Regions from separate parts of the Microbacterium sp. 22242 genome, predicted to be linked through region 1. Evidence: predicted binding sites of a transcription regulator. Region 1 holds the regulator's gene; the other holds the start of a gene.
The links. The regulator HrcA, encoded in region 1, represses chaperone genes, less so after heat shock. The targets are predictions, from matches to a motif close to TTNGCACTCGNNNNNNNCGAGTGCNAA.
Positions count from the first base shown of each region.

Region 2: groES (co-chaperone GroES) is a predicted target of HrcA. The motif match lies at 5,257-5,283, and genes of this name have one in related genera.

Region 1 covers NZ_JBQEOZ010000004.1:43,340-56,999, reverse strand. Annotated here, with positions in the region: gene ACTJJZ_RS05185 (16S rRNA (uracil(1498)-N(3))-methyltransferase) at 1-154, opposite strand, end outside; gene dnaJ (molecular chaperone DnaJ) at 160-1,266, opposite strand; gene hrcA (heat-inducible transcriptional repressor HrcA) at 1,317-2,354, opposite strand; gene hemW (radical SAM family heme chaperone HemW) at 2,502-3,719, opposite strand; gene ACTJJZ_RS05165 (DUF1990 family protein) at 3,751-4,401, opposite strand; gene ACTJJZ_RS05160 (response regulator) at 4,450-5,115, opposite strand; gene ACTJJZ_RS05155 (histidine kinase) at 5,112-6,302, opposite strand; gene ACTJJZ_RS05150 (hypothetical protein) at 6,468-7,148, shown strand; gene lepA (translation elongation factor 4) at 7,228-9,096, opposite strand; gene ACTJJZ_RS05140 (ABC transporter permease) at 9,405-10,388, shown strand; gene ACTJJZ_RS05135 (ABC transporter permease) at 10,390-11,310, shown strand; gene ACTJJZ_RS05130 (ABC transporter ATP-binding protein) at 11,307-13,361, shown strand; gene ACTJJZ_RS05125 (ABC transporter family substrate-binding protein) at 13,463-13,660, shown strand, end outside.
Region 2 covers NZ_JBQEOZ010000010.1:128,363-135,282, forward strand. Annotated here, with positions in the region: gene tsaD (tRNA (adenosine(37)-N6)-threonylcarbamoyltransferase complex transferase subunit TsaD) at 1-612, shown strand, start outside; gene ACTJJZ_RS12490 (hypothetical protein) at 612-1,010, shown strand; gene ACTJJZ_RS12495 (hypothetical protein) at 1,035-2,162, shown strand; gene ACTJJZ_RS12500 (THUMP-like domain-containing protein) at 2,175-3,389, opposite strand; gene ACTJJZ_RS12505 (hypothetical protein) at 3,474-4,334, shown strand; gene ACTJJZ_RS12510 (hypothetical protein) at 4,331-5,224, shown strand; gene groES (co-chaperone GroES) at 5,362-5,658, shown strand; gene ACTJJZ_RS12520 (IS30 family transposase) at 5,961-6,920, shown strand, end outside.

The DNA of each region.
Region 1 (13,660 bases):
CCAGCCACACGCCCGCGCCGTCTCCGAGCGTGACGGGCTCGCCGGCCCGCACGCGCCGGACGACCGCGGCGTGCTTGGCCTCGGCCCCGGTCAGCATCACCGACGAACCGGGCTCGGCGGCGGTCGCGTCGGACGTGACGAAGTGCAGCGCCATCGCGGTCAGCCCCGGAAGCGGTCGCGCAGCTTCGAGAACAGCCCCTGGTGGAACTCGGCCAGCCTCGGCGCCGGCGCCTTGGTGCGCTTGGCGAAGTCCTCGATCAGCTGGCGCTCCCTGTGGTCGAGCTTGGTCGGCGTGAGCACCTGCACGCCGACGCGCAGGTCGCCGCGCTGCGTTCCGCGCAGGGGCGTGATGCCCCGGCCCTTGATGGTCAGCACGTCGCCGGACTGCAGGCCCTGGCGGATCTCCAGCTCGACCGGCCCGTCGAGGGAGTCGATGCTCGTCGTGGTGCCGAGGATCGCGTCGCTCATGGCCACCTCGAGCGTGGCGAGCAGGTCGTCGCCGTCGCGGCTGAAGCGAGGATGCGGTGCGACCGTGACCTCGACGTACAGGTCGCCGTTCGGGCCGCCGGCACGACCGACCTCGCCCGATCCGGGCAGCTGCAGCCGCAGCCCGGTCTCGACGCCCGCGGGGATGTCCAGGCCGACCGTCCGGCGCGAGCGCACGCGCCCCTGGCCGTTGCAGGTCTGGCACGGGAACGGGATCGTCGTGCCGAAGCCCTCGCACGATCCGCATGGCGCGGTCGTGATGACGTTGCCGAGCAGGCTCCGCACCTGCTGCTGCACGTGCCCGGATCCGCCGCAGATGTCGCAGGTGACCGGCGAGGTGCCCGCCTGGCAGCAGGATCCCTGGCAGGTCTCGCAGAGCACCGCCGTGTCCACCTCGATGTCGCGGTGCACCCCGAAGACCACGTCGCCGAGCTCGAGGGTGACCCGGACGAGGGCGTCCTGACCGCGCTCGCGACGGGACCGCGGGCGGGCGGCGCGGGCTCCCCCGCCGCCGAAGAACGTCTCGAAGATGTCGCCGAAGCCGCCGAACCCTCCGAAGCCGCCGTAGCCGTTCGCATCGCCGCCCATGTCGTAGCGGCGGCGCGAATCCGCATCGCTGAGCACGTCGTACGCGTGCGTCACGAGCTTGAACCGCTCCGCGGCCTCCTCGCTCGGGTTCACGTCCGGGTGCAGCTGACGCGCGAGTCGCCGGTACGCCTTCTTGATCTCGTCCTCGCTCGCATCGCGCGAGACGCCGAGAACCTCGTAGTGATCCGTCACCATCGCCTTTCCGGGCCGCCCTGCGGCGACGCGTGTGCTCGTGCGGCCGCTCAGCGGCCGGTCTCGTCCTCTTCGAGCAGACGCGACAGGTAGCGGGCCACGGCCCGCGCCGCCGCGAGATTGCTCGGGTAGTCCATCCGGGTCGGACCCATCACGCCCACGCGCGCGGTCCCCCCGTGGGTCATGTAGTCGCTCGCCACGATCGACGCCTCGCCGAGGCCGAACGCGGCGTTCTCCGTGCCGATGCTCGCGGCGAGCCCGTGCTCGTCGACGCGCATCTCACTCATCAGCCGCAGCAGCGTCACCTGCTCCTCGATCGCCTCGAGGAGCGGATGGATGCTGCCGCGGAAGTCGTGCTCGCGGCGGGCCAGGGTCGCCGCCCCCGCCATCACCAGCCGCTCCTGGCGGAACTCGGCGAGCTCCTCGGTCACCGCCCGCAGCAGGGCCGCCTGCGCGGCGCCGATCCTGGATTCGGTGTGTCCGTCAGCGGCCGCCGCGTCGATGCGCTCGGCGCCGCGGCGCACGGAACGGCCCGTGATGAGCGCGGTGAGCCCCGCGCGCAGCGCCGCGACCTCGCCGTCGTCGAGCTCGACCGGGAGCGGCACGATCCGCTGCGACACGCCGCCGGCGTCCGTGACCAGGACGACCAGGAGCCGGTTCGGCGCGAGCGCCACGAGCTCGACGTGCGTGACGTGGGCGCGGGCGAAGGACGGGTACTGGGCGAGCGCCACCTGGCCGGTGAGCCGGGTGAGCACGCGCACGGTCCGCACCATCAGGTCGTCGAGGTCCGCGGGATCGGCGAGGAAGGCGGTGATCGCGCTGCGCTGGGCCGCGGTCAGCGGCCGGACCTGGGCGAGATGGTCCACGAACACCCGGTAGCCCTTGTCCGTGGGCACGCGTCCCGAGGAGGTGTGCGGGGCGGCGATGAGCTCCTCGTCCTCGAGCTGCGCCATGTCGTTGCGGATCGTGGCGGCCGAGACGCCGAAGGCGTGCCGGTCCACGATCGACTTGCTGCCCACCGGCTCGTTCGTCTCGACGTAGTCCTCGACGATGGCGCGGAGCACCTGGAGTCCGCGTTCTGAGACCATCGCTCCTCCTCACCGTTGGCACTCGTGCGCTCTGAGTGCCAATCCTACCGCGCCGGGATCCGCATCAGGGGTCGTTGCGCGAGACGCGGCGGACGACGTCGCGTCTCGCTTCGCCTGCTCGACGGCCGGAACAGGCTCCCGCGCCCGTCAGTCCGTCAGCGTGCGGACGACGGCGTCCGCGAGCAGGCGTCCGCGCAGCGTCAGCACGAGTGCTCCGCGCAGCGCCGCGGCGGGATCCACGAGCCCGTCCGCGATCAGACCCGCCACGCGGGTCCTGCCGGCGGGTGCGACGTCGCTCAGCGGCAGGCCCTCCGCCGTCCTGGAGCGCAGCAGGATCCGCTCCAGCGCACTGGCCTCGGGGCCGGGCCGCTCGGTGCCGGCGGCCGGCGACTCCCCCGCCGCGAGGCGCTGGGCATACGCGGCGGGATGCTTCACGTTCCACCAGCGCAGGCCGGCCACGTGGCTGTGCGCGCCGGGTCCGAAGCCCCACCAGTCGGTGCCCCGCCAGTAGGCCAGGTTGTGCCGGGAGCGCTGGGCCGGAGTGCGCGCCCAGTTGCTCACCTCGTACCAGTCGTACCCGGCGTCGCGCAGCGCGGCGTCGGCGAGCTCGTACATGTCGGCCTGCAGATCGTCGTCGGGGGCGTGCACCTCGCCGCGGCGGATCTGCCGGGCCAGCTTGGTGCCGTCCTCGATGATCAGCGCGTAGGCGGAGAGATGGTCGGGATCCAGCGCGGTCGCCGCGTGCAGCGACTCCCGCCAGTCCTCGAGCGACTCCCCCGGCGCGCCGTAGATGAGGTCGACGCTCACGGCGAGCCCCGCGCCCCTGGCGGCAGCCACCGCGGTCCGCACGTTCTCCGGGCGGTGCGTGCGGTCGAGCGCCGCGAGCACATGAGGGACGGCCGACTGCATGCCGATCGACAGCCGGGTCACGCCCGCGGCGGCGAGCTCGGCCGCGACCGCCGGCGTCACCGTGTCGGGGTTGGCCTCGACCGTGACCTCGGCGTCGTCCGCGATCCCGAACGCGTCGATCGCGGCGCCGAGCATGCGCGCCAGATCGCCCGGCGGCAGCAGCGTGGGCGTCCCGCCGCCGAAGAAGACCGTCTCCATCGGCCGCAGCGTCCCGGCGTCGGAGAGCACGTCGCGGGCGAGGCCGATCTCTCCGATCAGCGTGTCGGCATACGTGTCCTGCCGCGCGCCCCGCAGCTCCGAGGCCGTGTAGGTGTTGAAGTCGCAGTATCCGCAGCGCACCCGGCAGAACGGCACGTGCAGATAGGCCGAGAACGCCGTCGCGGGGTCGATGCGCAGGTCGGCGGGCAGCCGTCCGTCCGCCGGGGCAGGATCCCCCAGCGGCAGGGGCCCGGCCATCAGGCCGTCACCCCGACCACAGCGAGGGCCATCAGACGGGCGTCGCGTACAGCGGCGAGATCGCGCGCAGGTAACGGGCGAACAGCTCCCGGCGACGGCGCTTCACCAGGAACGGGAAGCTGCGGTACACGAAGCTGTTCGGCCGGTCGAACGCCCGCACCGTGAACCACACCTCGTCGGCGTCGTTCCAGTCGATGTCGAACGACTCCTCGCCGCTCACGACGGATCCGGCCACGGTACCCAGCACCACCCCGATCCGGCGGGCCTGCTCGGTGACCGAGATCACCCGGAGCTCGGCGTCGGCGCGGAACCCGGCGACGCGGCCGTGCACCTTCAACGTCATGCCGGGGCCCGCCCAGGGCGTGCCGTCCTCGTCGTAGCGCTGCTCCACCTCGGCCTTGCTCGGCGCGATCGGCGACCCCTCGGCGTCGAAGCTGACGCCGGCGTATCCCGGACCGGCCGAGGGACGCACGTCGCTCAGCTTCAGCCCGGCCGCGCGCTGGGCGGTCCAGGACAGCAGGGCATCGCCGGCGGTGCGGAACCGCTCCTCGCCGCTGCCGAGCCGCCAGGACTCCTCGGCGGGGATGCTCCGCTCCGGCGGATACTGCATCAGGTCGGGTGCGTGAGTGGCTCCCACGGCGGCATAGTCCACCGTTCCTTCTCGGAATGTCCCGCGACGCATGAAGGCAAGCCTATGCGACCTGCCTGAAGGATGCCCCAACGGGCCCGGTCACCGGCGCGGCAGATCGCCGGGCACGACCAGCCCCAGCTCGTAGGCGGCGATCACCGCCTGGACGCGATCACGCAGGCCGAGTTTGAACAGGATCCTGCTCACATGCGTCTTCACGGTTCCCTCGGAGACGTGCAGCCGCGCGCCGATCTCCGCGTTGCTGAGGCCGTGCGCGAGACTGACGAGGACATCGCGCTCCCGGCCGGTGAGGTGCTCGAGACGCCCGTCGCCGTCGTGCGCCCTCGGCCGCGCGACGTACTGCTCGACGAGGCGGCGCGTCAGCGCGGGGGCGAGCAGCACGTCGCCGTCGACGACGCCCCGGATCGCGTGGAGGATCTGCTCCGGACCGGCGTCCTTCAGCAGGAACGCGCTCGCACCGGCCTGCAGCGCGGCGTAGACGTACTCGTCCAGGTCGAAGGTCGTGAGCATGACGATCCGGGTGTGCGCACTCGCGCGGCGGATCCCGTCGATCGCCGCGATGCCGTCGAGTCCCGGCATGCGGATGTCGGTCAGCATGACGTCCGGGCGATGCGCGCGCGCGAGCGAGATCGCCGCCTCGCCGTCTTCTGCGTCGCCGGCCCATTCCAGATCCTGCTGGGAGTCGACGATCATCCGCAGCCCTGCACGGATCAGCGGCTGATCGTCGACGACGGCCACGGAGATCATCTCGCCCGCTCCCTCGTAGGAAGGCGCGCGTGCACGGCGAACCCGCCATCGTCGTGCGGCACGAAGGCGACCTCGCCGCCGAGCGCCGCCACCCGCTCGGTCATCCCCGTCAAGCCGCGCCGCGGTCCGGCGAGCAGGCTGCGGGGGCGCGCCGGCGCAGCGTTGACGATCTCGACGACGAGCGTCCCGTCGCCGAGCGGCCCGATCGTGACGTCGGTCTCGGCGGCTCCCGCGTGCTTGAGCACGTTGGTGAGCGCTTCCTGCACGATCCGGTACGCCGCGAGCTGCACACCCGGGGGGAGCGCGGCGCCCGTCGCGCCGTGCAGCCGCACCGGCAGCCCGAGCGCGCGCATCCGATCGCACAGCGCCGGGAGCTGGTCGAGTCCGGGTTGCGGACCGGGCTCACCGGGCTCGCCCTGCGCGTCGTCTTCCCGAAGCACCGCCAGCAGCGTGCGCAGCTCCGCGAGCGACTCCTGCCCGAGCGTCTCGATCCGCGCAAGCGCCTGGGGGGCGATCGCAGGGTCCCGTTCCGCGGCCAGTCGCGCGCCGCCGGCCTGCATCACGACGACCGTGATGGTGTGCGAGATGACGTCGTGCAGCTCCCGGGCGATGCGCACCCGCTCGGTCTGCCGCGCGCGTGCCTCCGCCTGGCTGCGCTCCGCCTCCTGCCGCAGCGCGTCGTCCCGATAGCGCGCCCAGCTGCGCGCGAACAGCCCGAGCATCCACGCCGCCACCAGCAGCGCGCCGTCATAGAGCAGATCGCCGGGGTTCGCCATCTGCGGGAAGCGGAGCGCGATGACCGCCAGCGCGACGGCGCTGAGCGCGAGTCCCGCCGCGCGCGGGACTGCGCGGTGCTCGTGGCGGGCGCACGAGTACAGCGCGACCAGCCACGGTACGAACTCGCCCCAGTACCCGAGGTCCAAGGACAGGAACCACACCGGTACGGCGATCACCGCCAGGATGCCGCCGAGCACGGGCAGCGGCGCCCACCGCCGGAACACGAGCAGGGCGCAGATCGCGCTCATCGGGACGACGGTGGTGAACGCCGACGCGCTGCCGACAGCATCGCTGAGCCCGAAGGCGATGTCGAGCAGCCCCGCCAGCCAGAGGCCGGTCGCCGGCGCCACATCGATGACCCTGTCGCGCCAGCCGGCACGCCCTCGCGCGACGCGCAGTGCACCCCACATGCCCCCACGGTAGCGCCGGCGGGCGTGCCGCGGCGTCTGTCTCGAGGAGGATGCCGCGTCGTCCGCGAGACAGAGCGGTTCGAGTCCGACTGCGGACGCGCGGGACGCGGGCCTGCCACGAGGCTGAGACCGAGGCGGCGCAGCGGGCGCCGCGAGGAGGACGATATGGATGCAACGCCCACATGGACCGCACGGCGGCGGTTGGCGCTCATCGGCCTGATCGCAGGACCGGCCCTGCTGCTCCTGTCGAGCGTGTTCATCATCCCGGATGCACCGGGCGGGATGCGTGCGACGTTCGACGCGATGGCGGCGCAGCCGTGGCTGCTGCTCGTGCAGTCCGTGCTGGAGGCCGCCGGCTTCGCGGTGACCCTCGCCGCGTTCACCGCGGTCGCCGCTTCCGCGGACCGGCGCGGCGGAGTACTCGCGACCACCGGCACCGTGCTGTGCGTGCTCGGGGTGCTCGGCTTCACGTGGTCGGCCTCGGGCGGCATGTTCCTGTCGGTCATGGCCAGGATGGCCGACCGCGATGCGGGGTTCGCGGCAGCACAGGCGATGGCCGGCGACCCGGTGACCGGCGGACTGATCTCCGTCCTGATGTACACCGGTGAGGCGGGGATCCTGCTCGTACTGATCGGCCTGCTGCGAGCGCGGCGGATCCGCATCTGGCCGATCGTGCTCGTCGTCGCGGGAATCGCGGCGGATCTCGTCCTGCCCGGGATCCTGTCCGGGCTCGTCGCCGACGCCCTGCTGCTGGGGGCGGGCGTCTGGACGGTGCTCAGCCTCCGCGACGGGCGGCAGCCGGCGCCGCGCGAGGATCGACTCGTCGCAGCGGCGGATCCCGCCTGACGGGCCGGGCAGCGGACCCGGGGTGCGGGGCCCGGGTGCGGTCGCGGCGGCTGGGGACGCCGCGACCGGTTCCCGTCCCCTACTTCTTGTCCTTGCCCTCGACGTCTCCGGACAGCGCGGCGATGAACGCCTCCTGGGGGACCTCGACGCGGCCCACCATCTTCATGCGCTTCTTGCCCTCCTTCTGCTTCTCGAGGAGCTTGCGCTTGCGGGTGATGTCGCCGCCGTAGCACTTGGCGAGCACGTCCTTGCGGATGGCCCGGATGGTCTCGCGGGCGATGATCCGCGCGCCGATCGCGGCCTGGATCGGGACCTCGAACTGCTGGCGCGGGATGAGCTTGCGCAGCCGCTCGGCCATCATCGTGCCGTACGCGTAGGCCTTGTCGCGGTGCACGATCGAGCTGAACGCGTCGACCTTCTCGCCCTGCAGCAGGATGTCGACCTTGACCAGGTCGGCTTCCTGCGAGCCTGCGGGCTCGTAGTCGAGCGAGGCGTAGCCTTGCGTCTTGGACTTCAGCTGATCGAAGAAGTCGAACACGATCTCGCCGAGCGGCATGTTGTAGCGCAGCTCGACGCGCTCCTCGGAGAAGTACTCCATGCCCAGCAGCGTGCCGCGACGCGACTGGCAGAGCTCCATCACCGTGCCCACGTAGTCCTTGGGCAGGAGGATCGCGGTCTTCACCATGGGCTCCGAGACGGATCCGATCCGGCCGTCCGGGTACTCGCTCGGGTTCGTGACCGTGACGGTCTCGCCGGTGTCGCTCGTGACCACCTCGTAGATCACGCTGGGCGCGGTGGTGATGAGGTCGAGCCCGAACTCGCGGGACAGCCGCTCGGTGATGATCTCGAGGTGCAGCAGGCCGAGGAAGCCGCAGCGGAAGCCGAACCCGAGGGCGACGGACGTCTCCGGCTCGTACTGCAGGGAGGCGTCGGAGAGCTTGAGCTTGTCGAGCGCCTCGCGCAGCTCGGCGTAGTCGCTGCCGTCGATCGGATAGATCCCGCTGAACACCATCGGCTTCGGGTCGGTGTAGCCGGCCAGCGCCTCGGTGGCGGGCTTGCGCGCGGTCGTGACCGTGTCGCCGACCTTCGACAGGCGCACATCCTTCACGCCGGTGATCAGGTAGCCCACCTCGCCGACGCCGAGCCCCTTGGTCGGAACCGGCTCGGGGCTGGAGACGCCGATCTCGATGAGCTCGTGGTTCGCCCCCGTCGACATCATCTGGATGCGCTCCCGCGGGGCCAGCGAGCCGTCGATCATGCGCACGTACGTGACCACGCCGCGGTAGGCGTCGTACACGGAGTCGAAGATCATGGCGCGGGCCGGTGCGTCCGCGTCGCCGGTCGGCGCCGGAATCTGCTGGACGAGCCGGTCGAGCAGCTCCTCGACGCCCGCGCCGGTCTTGCCCGAGACGCGCAGGACGTCCTCGGGCCTGCCGCCGATGAGCGACGCGAGCTCTTTCGCGTACTTCTCCGGATCCGCGGCCGGCAGATCGATCTTGTTCAGGACCGGGATGATGTGCAGGTCGTTCTCGAGCGCCAGGTAGAGGTTCGCCAGAGTCTGCGCCTCGATCCCCTGGGCGGCGTCGACGAGCAGGATCGCGCCCTCGCACGCGGCGAGCGAGCGGGAGACCTCGTAGGTGAAGTCGACGTGGCCGGGGGTGTCGATCATGTTCAGCGCGAACACCTCGTCCGGTCCCTGAGCCCGTCGAAGAGCCCACGGCATCCGCACCGCCTGGCTCTTGATCGTGATGCCGCGCTCGCGCTCGATGTCCATCCGGTCCAGGTACTGCGCGCGCATGTCGCGGTCGGACACCACCCCGGTGATCTGCAGCATCCGGTCCGCCAGGGTCGACTTGCCGTGGTCGATGTGGGCGATGATGCAGAAGTTGCGGATCTGCGCGGGCGGCGTGGAGGCCGGCTGCAGCGGAGTCTGGGCGCGAGGTGACATGTGGTCCTGAGGGTGATCGGGCGGTCCCCGGGCGTTGTCCGGGGATCCGTCCAATCCTACGGGAGAGGCCGGATGCCGACGCGGACACCCCGCACGCGGGGCGTGCTTCGTCGGCCTGCGCCCGTCCGGTGATAGTCTCGCGAAGTTGCCCCGGCTCGGAACCGAGTGTCAGGGGGAGCTCCACTCCGTCTCACCCTGGTGCAGCCGGGGCGTCGCGTCACAGCTGACGGAATCGGTGTGGAACGACACCGGCCGACGCCGCGTCGGAGATCCCGCGCGACGCCTGTGACAAGAGAAAGAACACCATCTTGATCAAGTACCTGCTACGCCGCGCGCTCGGCTGGCTCCTCATGATCGTGGTGGCGACCAACGTCACGTACTTCCTCGCCTGGTCCTTCCTCGACCCGCGCAGCAACTACGTCGGCCGGCGTCCGCCGCTCTCGCAGGATCAGATCAACCGTCTGCTCGAACCGCGCAACCTCAGCGACACCGTCCCGCTGCTGCAGCGCTGGTGGCACTGGTTCAGCGACATCCTGCTGCACTGGAACTGGGGCGTGAGCCCGGTCGGCCAGTCCGTGAACGCGCAGATCGCGTATCGCATGTGGGTGTCCGGGGAGCTCGTGCTCGGGGCCACGATCATCTCGGCGATCCTCGGCATCGCCGTCGGCGTCTACACCGCCTCCCGCCAGTACCGGGTCGCCGACCGGGTCTGGCAGGGCGTCTCGATCGTCACGATGAACATCCCGATCATCGTCGCGTCGCTCGGGATCGTGCTGATCGCGATCTCGATCAACGACGCCCTCGGCTTCCGGCTGTTCTACGTCACCGGCGCCAGCAGCGACGGGGTCACCGGGTTCTTCCCGATCCTGCTGGATTCGCTGCAGCACCTGATCCTGCCCACGATCGCACTGGTGTTCATCGGCTACTCGGGCTACCACTTCCTGCAGCGCTCGCTGCTGCTGGACAACATCAAGGCCGACTACGTGCGCACCGCCCGCGCGAAGGGCCTGACCAAGCAGCAGGCGATCCGCAAGCACGCGCTGCGCACCTCGTTGATCCCGGTGGCGACCCAGCTGGCGTTCAACATCCCGACGGTGTTCACCGGCGCGGTGCTGACCGAGACGATCTTCGCGTGGAACGGCATGGGCCGCTACTTCGTGCAGACCATCAGTACGAACGACGTGCACGGAGTGGTGGCCATCGCCGCCTTCACCGCCGTGCTCACGGCGATCGGCGCGATCCTCGCCGACATCGCCGTGGTGGTCCTCGATCCGCGAGTGAGGGTGAACTGAGATGACGTCCGCAACGATCCAGCCGCCGGTCGGCCCCGACACGACGGCCGCGCGCGTGCCGCGCAAGCGCATCGGCACCTTCCGGCTCTACTATCGGCGTTTCGTCCGCAACCGCCCGGCGGTCGCGGGGGTGTTCATCTTCGCGCTCCTGGTGCTGTTCGCGGTGGCAGGGCCCCTGATCGCGCGGTTCGGCTTCAGCGAGCTCGACTTCATGGCGCTCGGCACGCCTCCCGACGGCACGCACTGGTTCGGCACGGCCGCGGACGGAGGCGACCTGTTCGCGCAGACCACGGTCGGCCTGCAGCGTTCACTGATGATCGCTCTCACGGTCTCGATCGGCACCACAGTGATCTCCGCGGTCGTCGGCACGGCCGCCGCGTACTTCGGCGGCACCACCGAACGGATCATCCTGCTGATCATCCACTTCCTCATGGTCGTGCCCACCTTCCTGATCCTCGCGCTGGTGTCGTCGAACGCGGGCGGGGACTGGCGGGTCATCTCCGCGGCGATGATCTTCATCAGCTGGTTCTTCCCGGCGCGGGTGATCTGGACCATGGGACTCTCGCTGCGCGAGCGCGAGTACGTGCACGCGGCGCGCTACATGGGCGTCCCCGGCATGAGGATCGTGCTGCGGCACCTGCTGCCGAACATCGGCTCGCTGCTGGTGATCAACTTCACGCTGGGCGTCGTCGGCGCCGTGATCACCGAGACCGGGCTGTCCTTCATCGGCTTCGGCGTGAAGATCCCCGACGTGTCGCTCGGATCCCTGATCGGCATCGGCGCGAACTCGATCTCGAGCGCGCCGTGGACGTTCTACTTCCCCGCCGCTGCCCTGACGCTGCTCACGGTCTCGATGGCGCTCATCGCCGACGGCCTGCGCGACGCCCTCGATCCCACCTCGGCGGCGGGAGGCCGCGCATGACCGCCCCGCTGCTCTCCGTCCGCGACCTGCATGTCAGCTTCGCGAGTGAGGCCGGCCGCGTCGATGCGGTCCGCGGCGTCTCGTTCGACCTCGAGCCGGGGCGCACGCTCAGCATCGTGGGCGAGTCCGGATCCGGCAAGTCGGTGACCTCGCTCGCGATCATGGGCCTGCTCGACGACAACGCCAAGGTCACCGGCTCGATCAGGTTCGACGGGCAGGAGCTCGTCGGCAAGGGCGACAAGGAGCTCTCCGCGCTCCGCGGCAACGGCATCGCGATGATCTTCCAGGATCCGCTGACCTCGCTCACGCCCGTCTACACGATCGGCGACCAGCTCGTCGAGGCGCTCACCGTGCACCGCAGCATGTCGCACGCGGACGCGACGGCGCGAGCGGTCGAACTGCTCCGCATGGTCGGCATCCCGAGCCCGGAGCGGCGCCTGAAGTCGTTCCCGCACGAGTTCTCCGGCGGCATGCGCCAGCGCGTCGTCATCGCCATCGCGATGGCGAACGACCCGAAGCTGATCATCGCCGACGAGCCCACCACCGCGCTCGACGTGACGATCCAGGCGCAGATCCTCGACCTGATCGGCACCGCCCAGCGCGAGACCGGGGCGGCGGTGATCATGATCACGCACGACATGGGCGTGGTCGCGAAGACCGCCGACGACGTGCTCGTGATGTACGCCGGCAAGCCCGTCGAGCAGGCGCCCGTGCGCGAGCTGTTCCACGAGACCCGGATGCCGTACTCGATCGGCCTGCTCGGCGCGATCCCCCGCGTCGACAAGGCCGAGAAGACGCCGCTGGTGCCGATCAAGGGCAACCCTCCCCTGCTGGTGAACCTGCCGGACGAGTGCCCGTTCGTGGCCCGCTGCCCGATCGCGACCGAGGCGTGCCGGACGAAGGAGCCGGAGCTGCGTCCGATCGCCACCGCCGAGGGCGGGGATCATCTGGTGGCCTGCGTGCGGGCCGACGAGATCTCGGACGGCCTGATCGGCGGGGTGCCGGTCTATCCGGTGCCCGAGCTGCCGACCAGCCGGCTGGAGCTGATCCCGCGCGCGCAGCGCCCGATCACCTTGGACGTGCACAACCTGCAGAAGACGTTCCCGCTCACGCGCGGCGCGTTCCTGAAGCGCAAGGTCGGCGAGGTGCACGCGGTCAAGGGGCTCACCTTCGACATCCGCGAGGGCGAGACGATGGCCATCGTCGGCGAGTCCGGCTGCGGCAAGACCACGACGCTGCTGCAGATCATGGACCTGGTGAAGCAGACCGACGGCGAGATCACGATCGCCGGGACCAAGGTCTCCGAGCTGCACGGCGGCAAGGCCGAGCGCGCCGTGCGCCGCGACCTGCAGATCGTGTTCCAGGATCCGATGGGCGCCCTCGACCCTCGTCTCACGGTCGCCGACGTGATCGCCGAACCGCTGCGTGCGATCGGCGTGCCCCGCGCCGAGGCCGATGCGCGCGTGGACGAGCTGATGGATCTGGTCGGTCTCGATCCGGCGCACGCGAGCCGGTTCCCCGGCGCGTTCTCGGGCGGCCAGCGCCAGCGCATCGGCATCGCCCGCGCGCTCGCCACCAACCCGAAGATCGTGGTGCTCGACGAGCCGGTCTCGGCCCTGGACGTGTCGATCCAGGCCGGGGTGATCAACCTGCTCGACGAGCTGAAGGTGAAGCTCGGCCTGTCCTACCTGTTCGTCGCCCACGACCTCTCCGTGGTGCGCCACATCGCCGACCGCGTGGGAGTCATGTACCTCGGCGAGTTCGTCGAGCACGGCGACGTCGACGAGATCTTCGACGACCCGCAGCACCCCTACACACAGGCCCTGCTGTCGGCGATCCCCGTCCCGGATCCCGACATCGAGCGCACCCGCGAGCGCATCGTGCTGCAGGGCGACCTGCCGAGCCCGGCGGACCGCCGCGAGGGCTGCTCGTTCACCTCGCGCTGCCCGCTGTACAAGATGCTCCCCGAGGATCAGCGCAGCCGCTGCGAGAACGAGGTCCCCGCGCTCACCGGATCCGACGCGCACGCCAACGCGTGCCATTTCCGTTGAACTCGAATTAGTAACGGTTCTGTGCCGAACCCGGCCGAACGGGTTTACGCCGGTTAACTGTGTCTGTCCCCAAAGAGCCGAAAGGCAACAGAAGGAGAACCATGAAGAAGCAGCACAAGCTGTGGGGCGTCGTCGCCCTCGGCGGCGCGCTGGCGATCGCCATCAGCGGTTGCTCGGCGAGCGGATCAACGGGCGGCGGCAGCACCGACAAGCCCGTCGCGACCAAGACCGCGGACTACAACCCCCAGCCCCGGGAGAACCTCAAGCAAGGCGGGGAGGCGCACTTCTGGATCAATGAG
Region 2 (6,920 bases), on a different contig from region 1:
GGCGAGACCGTCGACGACGCGGCGGGAGAGGCGTTCGACAAGGTGGCCCGGATCCTCGGCCTGCCCTACCCGGGTGGCCCGGAGATCGACCGCGCCGCCGCGAGCGGAGATCCGACCGCGATCCGCTTCCCGCGCGGGCTCTCCCGGGCCTCCGACCAGGAGAAGCACCGCTACGACTTCTCCTTCTCGGGGCTGAAGACCGCCGTCGCGCGCTGGATCGAGCGCGAGCAGGCGGAGGGACGCGAGATCCCCGTGGCCGATGTGGCGGCGAGCTTCCGCGAGGCCGTGGTCGACGTGCTGGTCACCAAGGCGCTGGCAGCCTGCGCCGATCGCGGGGTGCCGCGGCTGCTGCTCGGCGGCGGCGTGATCGCGAACCGCCGGCTGCGCGAGGTCGCCCTCGAGCGCGCCTCCGCCGCCGGGGTGACGGTGCGGATCCCGCCGCTGTCGCTGTGCACCGACAACGGCGCGATGATCGCCGCGCTCGCCGCCGAGCTGATCGCGTCGGGCCGGCGCCCGTCGACCCTCGCGTTCGGCGCCGACTCCACCCTGCCGGTGACCGAGATCCAGGTCGCGGAGCACGCCGCGGCGGAGGCCGCCGCCGAGGTCGGATGATGGCCACCCACGAGACGGATCCTGACCGCTACCACCGGCTGCCGACCGGGCCGACCCCGGTGCGCGTGGAGAGCGGGCCGCAGCTGGACAACGAGGGCTCCGTGGTCCAGGACACCGCGTGGGAGCCGACCGTCGGGACCGACGCGATCCCCGTCGTCGAACCTCGCCTCGCGCCCTGGGCCCTGCTGTCCGCGATCGTCGCGCTGTTCGCCTCGCTCTTCGTCGGGTGGGGCATCCCCGTCGCGATCATCTCGGTGATCGCCGCCATCATGTCGCTGCGCCGGCCGCAGGAGAACCGGGAGATGTGCATCTGGGCGCTCGTGCTCGGATCCGTCGCCATCCTCTACAGCGCGGGCTGGCTGGTCTGGGCCGCCTATCGATTCGGCTGGCTCGGCTAGCCTCCGGTTCGGTAGCCTCGGCCCATGACGGGCGAGGAGCAGGAGCGGCGCGAGCTGGAGCGCCGCGCTTACGGCAGGGACGGGCCAGGGCTGACCGCCGCCGAGGCGGCCCGGCTCACAGACCTGCGCCGGGTGCCGCTCCCTGACGCCGAACCGCCGGTCCCCGCCCCGGCCTCGGTCCCAGAGCACCCCTCCCCGGTCCCTGAGCACCCCTCCCCGGTCCCTGAGCACCCCTCCCCGGTCCCTGAGCCTGTCGAAGGGGCCCCGCGCCATCCTCACGGCCCGTTCGCCGGTCTCCGCCTCTCCTCCTGGCTCGCCACCGGCCGCTGGAGGCGCCCGCGCTACCTCATCGGCGCAGTCGCGCTGCTGCTCCTCTGCGGCGTCGCCGTCGGCGTCGCCATCCCGCGTCCGCCCGACATCGGCCTCGGGCTGCGGTCGGGGGAGGCCGAACGCCGCGACGCGATCGCGAAGGGTCAGGACTACGACCCGGGCAGCGTCGAGCTGCTGGACCGTTCCGACTCCGTGCTGCTGTGGACGGCGACGTTGTCGCATGGCGGGTATCGCTGCGCCATCCTGGACGCCCCCGGCCTCCCGCAGCAGAAGGAGTGCCAGGCTCGCGAGCAGTGGCGGCAGAACCCGTACGCGCTTCAGGCTCATCTGGATCTGCCGGCCGAATCCGCCGAGCCAGGGCGTCGTGTCGCCTACGGCGGGACGATCTTCTCCTCCGGCAACGGCCTCGTCGGCGGATTCATCATGCGGTGGGAGGCGACCCCGCAGGAGGTGAATCAGGGGATGACCGACGAAGAGCTCGCCGCATCGGCGCGGATCGCGAGGGAACAGCACATCGAGACCCTGTCGATCGCCGGACGCTGGCGGGAGCTCGTGATCTGGCGCGGTTACGCGGACAACGGGTCTTCGCGCTGCCTCATCGTCGAGGCGCCGGAGCTGCACAAGGCCTGCGCAGCGAATTCCTTCACCGTCAGCAGTCCGTCGGACACCGTCGAGGACCCGTCGCTCACGATCGGGCTGCCCGCCACCGACACGCGTCCCTCGGCTCGCATCGAGCTGCGGACACCGCTGTACGCGGCGGAATACCTCGTCATCGTCGAGAACGCGGACGTAGGCGACGGGGGACTGTTCCCGTCCCGCTGATCCGCCCCGGCGTCACACCCGATCGGCGAGGATCGCGTGCCGCTTGTCGCCGACGCGCACCAGGATCAGCGTCGCCTCGGCGGATCCGCGCAGTACGAGCTTCTTCCGGAACGCGGCGGGGTCCACGTCGACGCCGCGCTTCTTGATCTCCAGGCGTCCGATGCCGGCCTTCTTCAGGGCGGCTCCGATCGCCTTCGGGCTCATCGGCAGCACCTCGCGGACGCGGAACGAGGCCGCGAACGGGCTCCCGGCCGGGGCGTCCGAGGTCAGGTAGGCGATGTGCGGATCGAGCATGCCGGCGTCGATGCTCCGGGCGAGGTCGCCGATCAGACGGGCGCGGATCACCGCGCCGTCCGGCTCGTGCAGGTACGCGCCGAGCGGGCGGACGTCCGCATCCTCCGCGTCCGCAGGAGCGGTCAGCTCGTGCGCGCGGTCGCCGCGGATCACCAGCGCCGCCCGCCGCACGTTCTCCCGGGCCAGCGCCCCGGACCACAGCACGAGCTCGACGACGTCGCCGTCCGCGCTGACCCACTGCGCCTCGACGTCGGCCGGGATCGCGTCGCGGTCGTGCGCGGGGCCGAGCTTGATGCCGGTCGGGATCCGCTCCGCGAGAGCGAAGGCCCACGCGAGCGAGGGCGAGTAGTCGCCGGCCGAGACGCGACGCGTCTCGGTGTGCCCGGAGGTGCGCCGGGCGGGGTCCAGCCACACGCCCTCGGTCGGCCTTCCGGACCCTGAGCCGGTCGAAGGGTCCGGTGCGTGATCCTCGGCGAGCCCGTGCCGCACCTCGGCGTCGGATCCGAACGGCGCGAGGTTGTACGCCGCCAGTGCGGCGGTGACCTCATCGGCGTCCACCGCGGTCACGCGGATCCCCGCTCCGGCGAACGCGAGCGCGTCGCCGCCGATCCCGCAGCCGAGATCGGACACGTGCGTGATCCCCGCCGCGCGCATGCGGCCGGCGTGGCGGGCGGCGACGCTCAGGCGCGTGGCCTGCTCGAGGCCTGCCCTGGTGAACAGCATGCGTCCGCCGAACTGGCCGAACTTCGCCGTCGCCTTGGTGCGCAGCCGTGCTTGGCCGACCACCGCCGAGACGAACTCGGGGGAGTGCCCCTCGGCGCGCAGCCGCATGACCGCGCGGGCGGCCGCGTCGGTGGACTCGATGGGCCCGAGGTCGTCGAGCATCCGCAGCGCCTCCGGCGTCAGCAGCACTCGCAGTTCGCTCATATCCACACGGTCCAGGCTATCGACGTCGCGGCACGGCCCGACGCGGACGGAGGGCACGTGAGCACGACCACGGCGGCCGAGGACGAGTGGGTGCGGCGGATCGGCCCGGAGGCGGCGAAGATGCGGCGTGCGCGGGCGCGACTGCGGATCTGGGCCTGGTGTCTGGTACCGGTAGGCGCGGCGATCACTGTCGCGGGCATCGCCTTCGCTGCCGCACGCGGGATGACGCAGAGCGCGCAGAGCGTCCTTGCGGTCGCGCTGACGCTCGGCTTCTTCGTGCTGTCCGCTGCGCTGTTCTGTGCGTTGAAGGCGAGACAGCAGCTCTTCGCGATGCGCGGCGCCGCGATGAGCTTTGCGAACGCCCGGGATCCGCACGTCGCCGACAGTGAACCGACGGGCCGGCTTTCCGGTGGTGCGACGCTCGACGTCGGGGTGCGCGAGCGGGGCGATCGGCCGCACCCCGCCGTGCTCGTCACGGAAGGATGGACCCCCGATGGGATCCGTCCGATACTCCCCGGGAGAACCGCGCGGGAATGGTTCCGTCTCGCGGCCATCTTCGGGATCGGATTCGGAGCCACGATCACCATCGGTGCCGCGCCGCTCGCCGTCGCGGCCTTCCACCATGTCTGGATCGGGGTCGTGATCGTGATTTCCATCGCTGGGTTCTTCCTGGTTGCAGCCAGCGTGATCGCGATCCTCGGGGGCCGGAAGCTGGGTGCGGAGTACGCGCACGGCTATTCCACGAACATGCCCGACGGCGGGTACCGCGGGGTGAACGACTTCCGAACCGATGTCGATCTGGTTGACGCGAAGACGGGTCGTCTGTTGCGCCGTGCCGGAGATCCGCCCCTCGATCAGCATGATTATTTCGGCCGGATCCGCGAGATCCGTTCATCTCACCCGGACGCGACTCCGGAGTACCTGACTCGAGACGGACGGAGGAGTCGGTGAGCACGACCACGGCGGTCGAGGACGTGTGGGTGCGGCGGATCGGCCCGGAGGCGGCGAAGATGCGGCGTGCGCGGGCGCGACTGCGGATCTGGGCCTGGTCGCTGATTCTTGTGACGTTCGCGACGTACGCGGCGCTGGTCGGAGTCATCGCCGATGTCCGCCGCGTGGGGCACGACTTCACTGTGGTCCTTCTGCCGGTGTTCCTCGGCGCGTTCACGCTCCTCGGTGCGATCGTCTGCGGCGCGCTGGCGCGCAGCATGAGGTTCCGCATGGAGGGTGCCGCCCTGGCCGCGCTCCGTCCCACGGTGAGCGACGCGTCGCCCCTGGAGATCCGGAATGCGCTGCGCCGAGCCGATCGCTTCGACGGGTGGGTGCGCGAGCGCGGCGCCGGCGCCCCGCGAGCGGCTTCATCGGTTGCCGCCTCGTCCGCCGTCGAGCCATGGCGGCCCGACGTCTCCCGACGCCTCCTTCCCGGACGGACGTCGTTCCAGTGGTTTCGGCTGGCGTGGGGAATGCTCGTCGCCGCGGCACCGCTCATGATGGTCGTCATGCTGACCGCTCTCATCCTGCGTCGGCTTCCCGGCGGGCCGGTCATCGGGCTCGTACTCTGGTGTCTTCTGCCCGCCTGGATGCTGCTCACTCTCGGCTGCTCGATCATCGGGCAGGTGCGGCAGGCCGCGGAGTATCGCGCGGGTTACCGCACGGCAGTGGCGCGGACGAGATCGGGTGCGATCATCGACGATCGCACCGGGGTCGACCTGGTGGATCCGAAGACCGGTTTCGTGATCCGGCCTGCATGCGCCCCGTCGCTCAACCGCGCGACCTACGATGCGCGGATCCGCGAGATCCGTGCGGCCCACCCCGACGCGATACCGCAACGCCTCGGTTGACGTCTTCGCAACCCGGCCGCAGTGTCGCCCGGCTGGCACTCGCATTGCATGAGTGCCAGCGTTGTGCCTAGACTGTCGTTAGCACTCTCGGGCTGAGGGTGCTAACCAGTCTTGAACCGTCAAGAAAGAGGTAGACCGTGTCGGTTTCCATCCAGCCGCTCGAGGACCGCATCGTCATCAAGCAGGTCGAGGCCGAGCAGACCACCGCGAGTGGCCTGGTCATCCCCGACACTGCGAAGGAGAAGCCCCAGGAGGGCGAGGTCGTGGCCGTGGGCCCCGGCCGCATCGACGACAACGGCAACCGCGTCCCGCTCGACGTGAACGTCGGCGACCGCGTGCTCTACAGCAAGTACGGCGGCACCGAGGTGAAGTTCGGCGGCGACGAGTTCCTCGTGCTGTCGGCTCGCGACGTGCTCGCGGTGGTCGTGCGCTGAGCGCCCACTGACGCCTCGAAGGCCCGGATGCCCCGAGCGGGTTCTAACGGTGGTCGCAACACCCCGAGTTTCGGGAGGTTGCGACCACCGTGTCGTTTTCAGAGGAGCAGGATCAGCGTCGGGCTGAGTTCTTCGCGTTGTTGAGTTCGGTGGGCAGTGTCTCGCTGGCAGCGCGGGAGTTGGGCATCAACCGCAACACGGCGTTCGGCTGGGCGAGGAAGGGTGGGTTCCGCTCTGGAGGGAAGTACCCCGCCCGCCCGGATCCACGTCGTGACGAGTTCGCGCGATTGCGGGCGGAGGGCATGTCGCGACGGGACGCTGCTGCCAGGGTCGGCATCCATGAGCGGACAGCCGAGGACTGGGACCATGGGGTTCGCAAGTCGCGGAACTCGCGGTTCTACCCGGACGGGCGGCGGGTGGATTACGCGACCGGGCGGGTCACGATGGAGACCATGGAAAGTCCACCACCCCTGGTTCCGGAACAGATCGGGTCCAGGTTGTTGTCCCTGATCGAGCGGGAGAAGATCGCGGATCTGCACCGGGCTGGTCTGTCGTTGCGCGCGATCGGGCGGGAGCTGGACCGACCGGCGTCCACGATCAAACGTGAGCTCGATGCGCACACGACCGATGGTCGGTATCTGCCGCACGGTGCGCACCGGGCAGCCGCCGCGGCGCGGGCGCGGCCGAAGCCGGGGCTTCTGGTCCAGCCTGGTCGGCTGAGGGACTACGTCGCGGCCGGTCTGCGAGAACAATGGTCTCCGGAGCAGATCCGCAACCGGATCCGCGAGGACCATCCTGACGATGAGGGCATGCGAGTGAGCACGGAGACGATCTACCAAGCCATCTACGTCCAAGCGCGCGGCGGCCTGAAACGCGAAATCACCGATGCTTTGCGCACCGGGCGGACCCGCCGCAAACCGCACCGGTCGCCGGAGCACCGCACCAGCCGGTTCGTCGATCCGATGGTGATGATCAGCGACCGCCCCGCGGAGGTCGAGGACCGCGCCGTCCCCGGGCACTGGGAAGGGGACCTGATCACCGGGGAACTGAACAAATCCGCGATCGTCACGCTCGTCGAACGCACCACCCGTTACGTGATGCTCGGGCACCTCCCCGGCGGGGACCACACCGCCGAGACCGTCCGTGATGTTCTCGTGGGCCTGATCGGCACCCTGCCGGAGCACCTGCGCGGGTCGTTGACCTGGGACCAGGGCGCGGAGATGGCCGGCCACAAAGCGTTTCGGATCGCGACCGGTGTCCCG